Luteolibacter yonseiensis: one gene and its partner. The protein of the gene in region 2 binds, or shares a complex with, the protein of the main gene of each other region. Links are inferred from orthologs where the notes say so. Each region holds a gene or a part of one and is shown on either strand. Other genes may lie near its edges.

What was found.
Region 1: the proteins of JIN84_RS10105 (region 2) and dapF are in contact, whole or in part, in a solved structure (PDB 5YGU), measured with the Escherichia coli proteins. The link is inferred for Luteolibacter yonseiensis from one-to-one orthologs.

What each region holds. Positions count from the first base shown.
Region 1 is NZ_JAENIK010000012.1:137,805-141,035, forward strand. What follows is about bases 136-3,046. They hold dapF (diaminopimelate epimerase), read right to left. Parts: upstream 2,050-3,046; coding sequence 1,222-2,049; downstream 136-1,221. Other genes in these bases: JIN84_RS16410 (GSCFA domain-containing protein), read right to left, coding at 136-1,159; trpA (tryptophan synthase subunit alpha), read right to left, coding at 2,226-3,020. Outside these bases: more of JIN84_RS16410, read right to left, coding at 1-135; JIN84_RS16425 (AMP-binding protein), read right to left, coding at 3,142-3,231. UniProt on the Escherichia coli protein: Involved in the succinylase branch of the L-lysine biosynthesis and in the biosynthesis of the pentapeptide incorporated in the peptidoglycan moiety. Catalyzes the stereoinversion of LL-2,6-diaminopimelate (L,L-DAP) to meso-diaminopimelate (meso-DAP).
Region 2 is NZ_JAENIK010000011.1:94,490-97,793, reverse strand. Bases 251-3,234 are described here. They hold JIN84_RS10105 (NUDIX domain-containing protein), read right to left. Parts: upstream 1,983-3,234; coding sequence 1,518-1,982; downstream 251-1,517. Other genes in these bases: JIN84_RS10100 (DUF2264 domain-containing protein), read left to right, coding at 2,122-3,234; JIN84_RS10110 (dienelactone hydrolase family protein), read left to right, coding at 362-1,480; JIN84_RS10115 (HAD family hydrolase), read left to right, coding at 251-362. Outside these bases: more of JIN84_RS10115, read left to right, coding at 1-250; more of JIN84_RS10100, read left to right, coding at 3,235-3,304. UniProt on the Escherichia coli protein: Master regulator of 5'-end-dependent mRNA decay.

The DNA of each region.
Region 1 (3,231 bases), on a different replicon or contig from region 2:
GGGCAAAGCAGGACCCCGCGGTGGCGACCTTGTCGGTTGCCTGGATCTTGAATCCGCAATCCACCACCGGATCCACATCGGAGATTTCAAAATCCGTGAATGACTTGCGCCACTTTTGATGGCTTGGCAGATTCCGGTAGGGGTGTCTGTTGTATCCGGTGCCAACGGCGGCCGCGTTTTTCGGGATCTTGCTGAAGAATTCGTTATAGATGCCCTGTGTCACCTTCTCCGCGGAAAATTTCTCCCTCGCCTTTTTCCCGTAGAGGTCGAAGCATTTGGCAATGAAAGTCTGAATGTCGTAAGATTGCCGGACTCCTTCCACCTTGTTCGAGATGAAATGGATACTTCCTGTTTGCCCATATCGCGAGGCGATGTCCGGATAAACAGGCATGGTTGCGAAATCGAGCAAGTGATGATAGGGAGGGGAGAAATTTTCCGCGATTTTGAAACCATTGTGAAGGAGAGTCGCCTTCGCCGCATCGATCATCACCTCCAAAGTGGGGTGATTCATCGTGAGCATGAACGGTTCCGGCAAGCCCATCCAACGTTCAAATTCTTTTTCTCCATTGAGTCCGCACAGCGCCCATTCATCAAGCAACCCTTTTTTGGATGCTTCGAAATGCCGGGGGAATCTCAGACGTTCGAAGGTTTCTCCATTGAAAAGACCGGCGGTCTGTTCCTGATCGAGTCCATGCCACCATGCTCCGAAAATGAGAGCACTATGGTGGCTTGCGTGAGATATGCATCTCCTGCCGTCATAATGCAGATACATGATATCCGGATGAAAGCCGGAAAAGCTACAACGCGGGAAGCGGATGATCCGGGTTTTTCCGAACGCATTCGCGGGCAGGCGATCGTAAATGTTCGGTTGAACAAATGCCACATCCGCCTTGGCCAGGATTTTTCCGAAATCCTCATTGAGCGAACTGGTCTCATGGTGACGGAACGTGGCACCAGGCACCATCCGTCCGGCGGTATTGGCGAACGTGACAGATTGGCAGTTTCCGATGACAATACAGTTCATTTGGTGGATTGTGAGGCTGACTGGCTGAGGCCGGGTGGGAGAAAGCAACCGCAGCCCCCGGATGATGTGGGAAGATCGCCGGTGGCGCAAGCCAAGCCGCATCTGCCCGGAAATGCCGGCATCTGGTAATAACATGATCCCGACGAGCCCTTCGTCGGGATTTTTTGATCCGATCCTACCGGGGGGACGGCCGGGTTTCAGATGTCGATTTCTCCCTCGTAAACAAAGTCCGCAGGGCCGGTGAGAGTGACGTTCTTGAAACTTTGCTCTCCGGTCTTCTCGAAACCGATTTCGAGGGTATCGCCGCCTTCCACATCCACTTTGATCGGGCTGGGGGCGCCGGTGAGGAGGTGATGGACAAGAGCCGAGGCAACCATCCCGGTGCCGCAGGCGAGTGTTTCGTCTTCCACACCGCGTTCGTAGGTGCGGATGGAGATGTGGCCCGGCGAGAGGACGGCGGCGAAGTTCGCATTCGTCCCGGCGGGAGCGAAGGCCGTGTGGTTGCGGATGGCGCTGCCGTTGTTGTAAACGTCGAACTCATCAAGCGCCTCGGGGCTTTCCAGGAAACTGACGACGTGTGGCACGCCGGTGTTCACGAAGTGGAGAGCGGAATCAAGGCCGGGGATGGCGGCACCGGTATCGAGTTTCAGATCCTTCGGTTCGGACATCGCGATGCGGACGTCTTCGCCCACCATCTCGGCGGCGAGGGTTCCCGCGATGGTCTCGAAGGTGACTTTCTTGAGAATGATTTCTCCGAGGTGGGCGGTGAAGCGGCCGAAGCAGCGCGCGCCGTTTCCACACATTTCGGCCTCGCCGCCATCCGCATTGTAATAGCGGAAACGGAAATCCGCACCCTTCTGGGCGGGCTCCACGGCAAGCAGTCCGTCCGCACCGATGCCACGGTGGCGGTCGCAGAGCGCGGCGATGGTGTCGCCGTCGAGTTCCTTGGTGAGGGAGAGGTCGCGGTTGTCAACGATGATGAAGTCGTTGCCGGCGCCGTTCATCTTGAAAAATCTGAGAAGCATGGTGGGAAAGTAGTGAATCTGAAATTGGAAACGGAGAGCTTGCTGGGGCTCGGCGGGAAAAGGTGGGGGCAGTTTGCCGGATGCTCAACTTTAAATATTACAAACCACCCGCGGCAGCGAGGGGCCGGACTCAGTCTGTCCGGACACCTCAAAGGGAGAACGTCGCGGCGGAAGGATCACCCCTTCGTCGCGGCGATCAACGGCGCGGTGAACTCCCGCACCGCCTCGGCGGCCCGGGTGGGATGCAGCTCCACCTGTTTCACAATGGCCGAGCCGACGATGACGCCGTCCGCGGCTTGTGCCACCATGGCAGCCTGCTCCGGTGTGGTGATGCCGAAGCCGACGCAGACCGGGACATCGGTGTGGGCCTTGATGGAGGAAACGAGCGCGGCGATGTTTGCCGAAGGCGCGCCGTGGGAACCGGTGACCCCGGTACGGGAAAGGGCGTAGATGAAACCTTCCGCCGACTCCGCGAGGATCTTCACCCGATCCGCCGGGGTGGTCGGAGCGATGAGGCGGATGTGTTTCAGGCCGGCGCCGGAGGCGAGATCGGCATTGAGAGCCGCTTCATCGGGTGGCAGGTCCAGCAGGAGGATGCCATCGGCTCCGGCGGCGACGGCGTCCGTGTGGAACTTCTCGAAGCCATAGGTGAAAATGGGATTCAGATAGGTGAAGAGCACGATGGGCGTCTCATGGGTTTCACGGAACCTGCGGATCAGGTCTAGCGACCTCGCGGTGGTCATGCCGGACTTCAGCGCGCGGTCGGCGGCCATCTGGTTGACGATGCCGTCGGCGAGCGGATCGGAAAACGGCAGGCCGAGTTCGATGATGTCGGCACCGGCGTCCGCGAGGCTCTTGATGGTTTCCAGCGAGGCGTCGAAGTCCGGATCACCGGCCGCGACATAGGCGACGAAGGCGGTCTGGTTCGATTCACGAAGACGGGCGAAGGTGGTGTCGATGCGGTTGGACATGGAAAAAGGATGATTGGAGACGGGTGCTTGGCGGAATCATTCGGGACAAAATCGTTTTTGAAAATCGAAAGGGATGAATCTCAATGATTTTATCCCGAATGATTCTGTCCCAAAAAACGGATCAGGCTCTTTTGGCGAGAGCCTCGCAGCCCTTGATGTCGAGCTTGCCGGAAGCGAGGACAGGAATCTCCGCGACGGGGACGATCTGTTT
Region 2 (3,304 bases):
TGACGCTGGGCACGCCCGTGGAGACCGGGACGTTTTTCCCGGATCTGGAAAATCACAAGGGCGTCGCCAAGGTGGAACGCCTGCGGCAAATCCTGCCCGCATCGTATTTCCAGGACGACCGGCTCCGGAACTGCCATGGCTACACCGACAGCACGGCGGACCTGCCGATGCTCGCGCTTTGCGAAACCGCCACGGTGGTGAACCCGTCGGCCGGACTCGCGGAACTCGCGCGCGGCAACGGTTGGAAGATCGTCCATCCCGCGCGGCCGTGGATATCGAAGCTCGGATTTTTCGCGAGAACACTCGCGTTGCTGGTCGGAGCCGGAGATGATCCGGGCGGAATTTCCAAATCGGTAAAATGATGAAACGTCTGCTCCTGTTGGTTTTTGTCGGCCTGACCCTTCCCGCCTTCGCGCAGGATCTCACCCGTGCCCAGGCGGAAAAGCTGCGGGACAAGCTCGCTGCGGAAACGCTGGCCACTCTCAAAACGAAACGCGCGGCGGAGATCTCCGCCAGATCGATCACTCTCGGCGGAAAAACCCTGAAGTGGCTGGAGAAGGAATTCGGCAAAGCACCGGAAGGGAAACGCAGCCTGTGGATCTCCATGCACGGCGGCGGCAGCGGACCCGCCGCGATGAACGACGGACAGTGGGAGAACCAGATCAAACTCTATCAGCCGAAGGAAGGCATCTACCTCGCCCCGCGCGCGCCGACGGACGCGTGGAACATGTGGCACGAGGGTCACATCGATCCGCTTTTCACCCGCCTCATCGAGGGCATGGTCGCCACCCGCGGCGTCGATCCGGACCGAGTCTACCTGATGGGCTACTCGGCGGGCGGCGACGGCGTCTGGCAGCTCGCCCCGCGCATGGCGGACCGTTTCGCCGCCGTGGCGATGATGGCGGGCCATCCGAACGAGGCGTCCCTCCTGGGTGTTAGAAATCTTCCCTTCGCCCTCTTCATGGGCGGCGAGGACGCCGCGTATGACCGGAACAAGATCGCCGCCGCGAAGGAAAAGGAGCTGGACGCCCTGCAAAAAGCCGATCCCAAGGGCTACGAGCATTTCGTGAAAATCTACAAGGGCCTGCCGCACTGGATGAATGGCAAGGACGCCGAGGCTGTTCCGTGGATGGCGAAGCACACGCGGAATCCATGGCCGGACAAGATCGTCTGGTTCCAGGATGACGTCACCCACGATCGGTTCTACTGGCTGGAGATCCCAGCCTCCGGCGCGAAGGCCGGGCAGAAGATCGTCGCCACCGTCAAGGGGAACGAGATCACGCTGGAAGGAGATGTCCCGGAGAAGATGACGCTGAATCTGTCCGATGAACTCGTGAATCTGGATGCCGCCGTGACGGTGAAGGTGAACGGGAAACAGGTGTTCCAAGGAGTCGTCAAACGCACGCAGGCCGCCATTGTGGAAGCGCTGAAGGCCAACCCGGATCCGCGGCTGTGCCCGTCAGCCAGCCTGCGGCTGTGACGGCGGAGTGGTCTCGCGGAGCCGCGCCAGATCGCGGCTAGAGTTCCACTTGGAAAAAATCCCGCATCACCTCGCGGTAAACGTCGCGCTTGAAGGCGGGCAGCCAATCCAGATCGAACTCTTCCGGCAGGATCCAGCGGTAGGCGCGGAACTCGCGTTGCTTCTGGTTCACGTTCACCGGGGGGGCGTCATGCTTCAGGTGGCAGAGGAAATAAGTCTGCTCCTGCCCGTGGCTGCCATGCTTGCGGATTTTTTTCCCCCGGACGTGCTCCGGATAAAGATAGCGGTAACCCTCACGATGGCTGACGACCTCATAGTGATTCGGACCCAGTCCCACTTCCTCGCTCACCTCCCGGTGAAGCGCCTCGATGAGCGACTCGCCCGCATCCACTCCGCCTTGGGGAAACTGCCACGCGCCGGGAATGGTCCAGCGTTCGCAAATCAGCAGATTTCCCACGGAATTGACGATCAAGGCGGCGACGTTAGGGCGATAACGGACCATGTGGGGGAACCTGCATTTTCCGCGCCATGGTGGCAATTCTTAACTTTGCCGAACTATTTTAATCTCCCCATTTTTGGCGGGGCCGGAAGGCGGCATTCCGTTTGTCAGACCATGCGGCTTCTGCGCTTAGTGCCGGATCATGCGATTGATATCCGCGATCCTCTGTTTGGTGATCACCCCGCTTTTTACCTATGCCCAGCCGGGAGGGGCGGAAGACCGTGCGTATGCGGTGAAGTCGTTGGACCGCATCGCGCGGCCTGTGATGGAATCACTCGCGGAGGGGAAGTTGAAACAACGTCTCCCGCTGGCTCCGGGCGAGGAATCCCGTCGCGATTACACCCACCTCGAAGCGTTCGGCCGCACGCTGGCCGGTATCGCTCCCTGGCTGGCCTTGGGAGCGGACGATACTCCCGAAGGCCGCCTGCGGGCGGAATACATCCGGCTTTCCAACCAGGCGATGATCCACGCGACGGCCCCTGAATCGCCGGACCGCATGAATTTCACGAAAGGCGGCCAGCCTCTGGTGGATGCGGCGTTTCTCGCACAGGCACTCATCCGCGCGCCGGAACAATTGTGGCGGCCGCTTGATGAAACCCAGCGACGGAATCTGGCGGACGCGTTGAAGGCCACCCGCAGGATCAAACCCTACGAAAGCAATTGGCTGCTTTTCTCCGCATTGGTCGAGGCCGCGCTGTGGAAATGCACGGGCGAGTGCGAGCAGCCCCCCATCGAACGCGCGCTCGCCAAACACGAGGAATGGTACCTCGGCGACGGCACGTATGGCGACGGCCCGGAATACCACTGGGACTATTACAACAGCTTCGTCATCCAGCCCGCCCTCATCGATGTGCTGCAGGTCTGTGCGGAAAAAAAGTCACCATTGGCGGCGAAATTTCCGGAAGTTCTCAAGCGGGCGGGCCGCTATGCCGAGGTGCAGGAGCGCCTGATCTCACCCGAAGGAACCTTCCCTGTCATCGGCCGGTCAAGCGCCTACCGCTTCGGCGCGTTCCAGACCCTGTCCATCGTCGCGCTGCGTCACGAGCTGCCCAAGTCCGTGGAACCCGCGGCGGTGCGCTGCGGGCTCACGGCGGTGATCCGGCGCATGCTGGAAGCCCCGGGAACGTTCGATAAAAACGGGTGGCTGCGGGCGGGTGTCGCCGGTCACCAACCCGCCGTGCGCGAGGGTTACATTTCCACCGGCAGCCTCTATCTGTGCCTGGCGGGTCTGGCCCACCTCGGGCTTCCTCCCGACGATCCGCTCTGGACCGGGCCCGCGCGTGATTGGACGCAGAAACGCATCTGGGCGGGAGAAAATGTCCCGG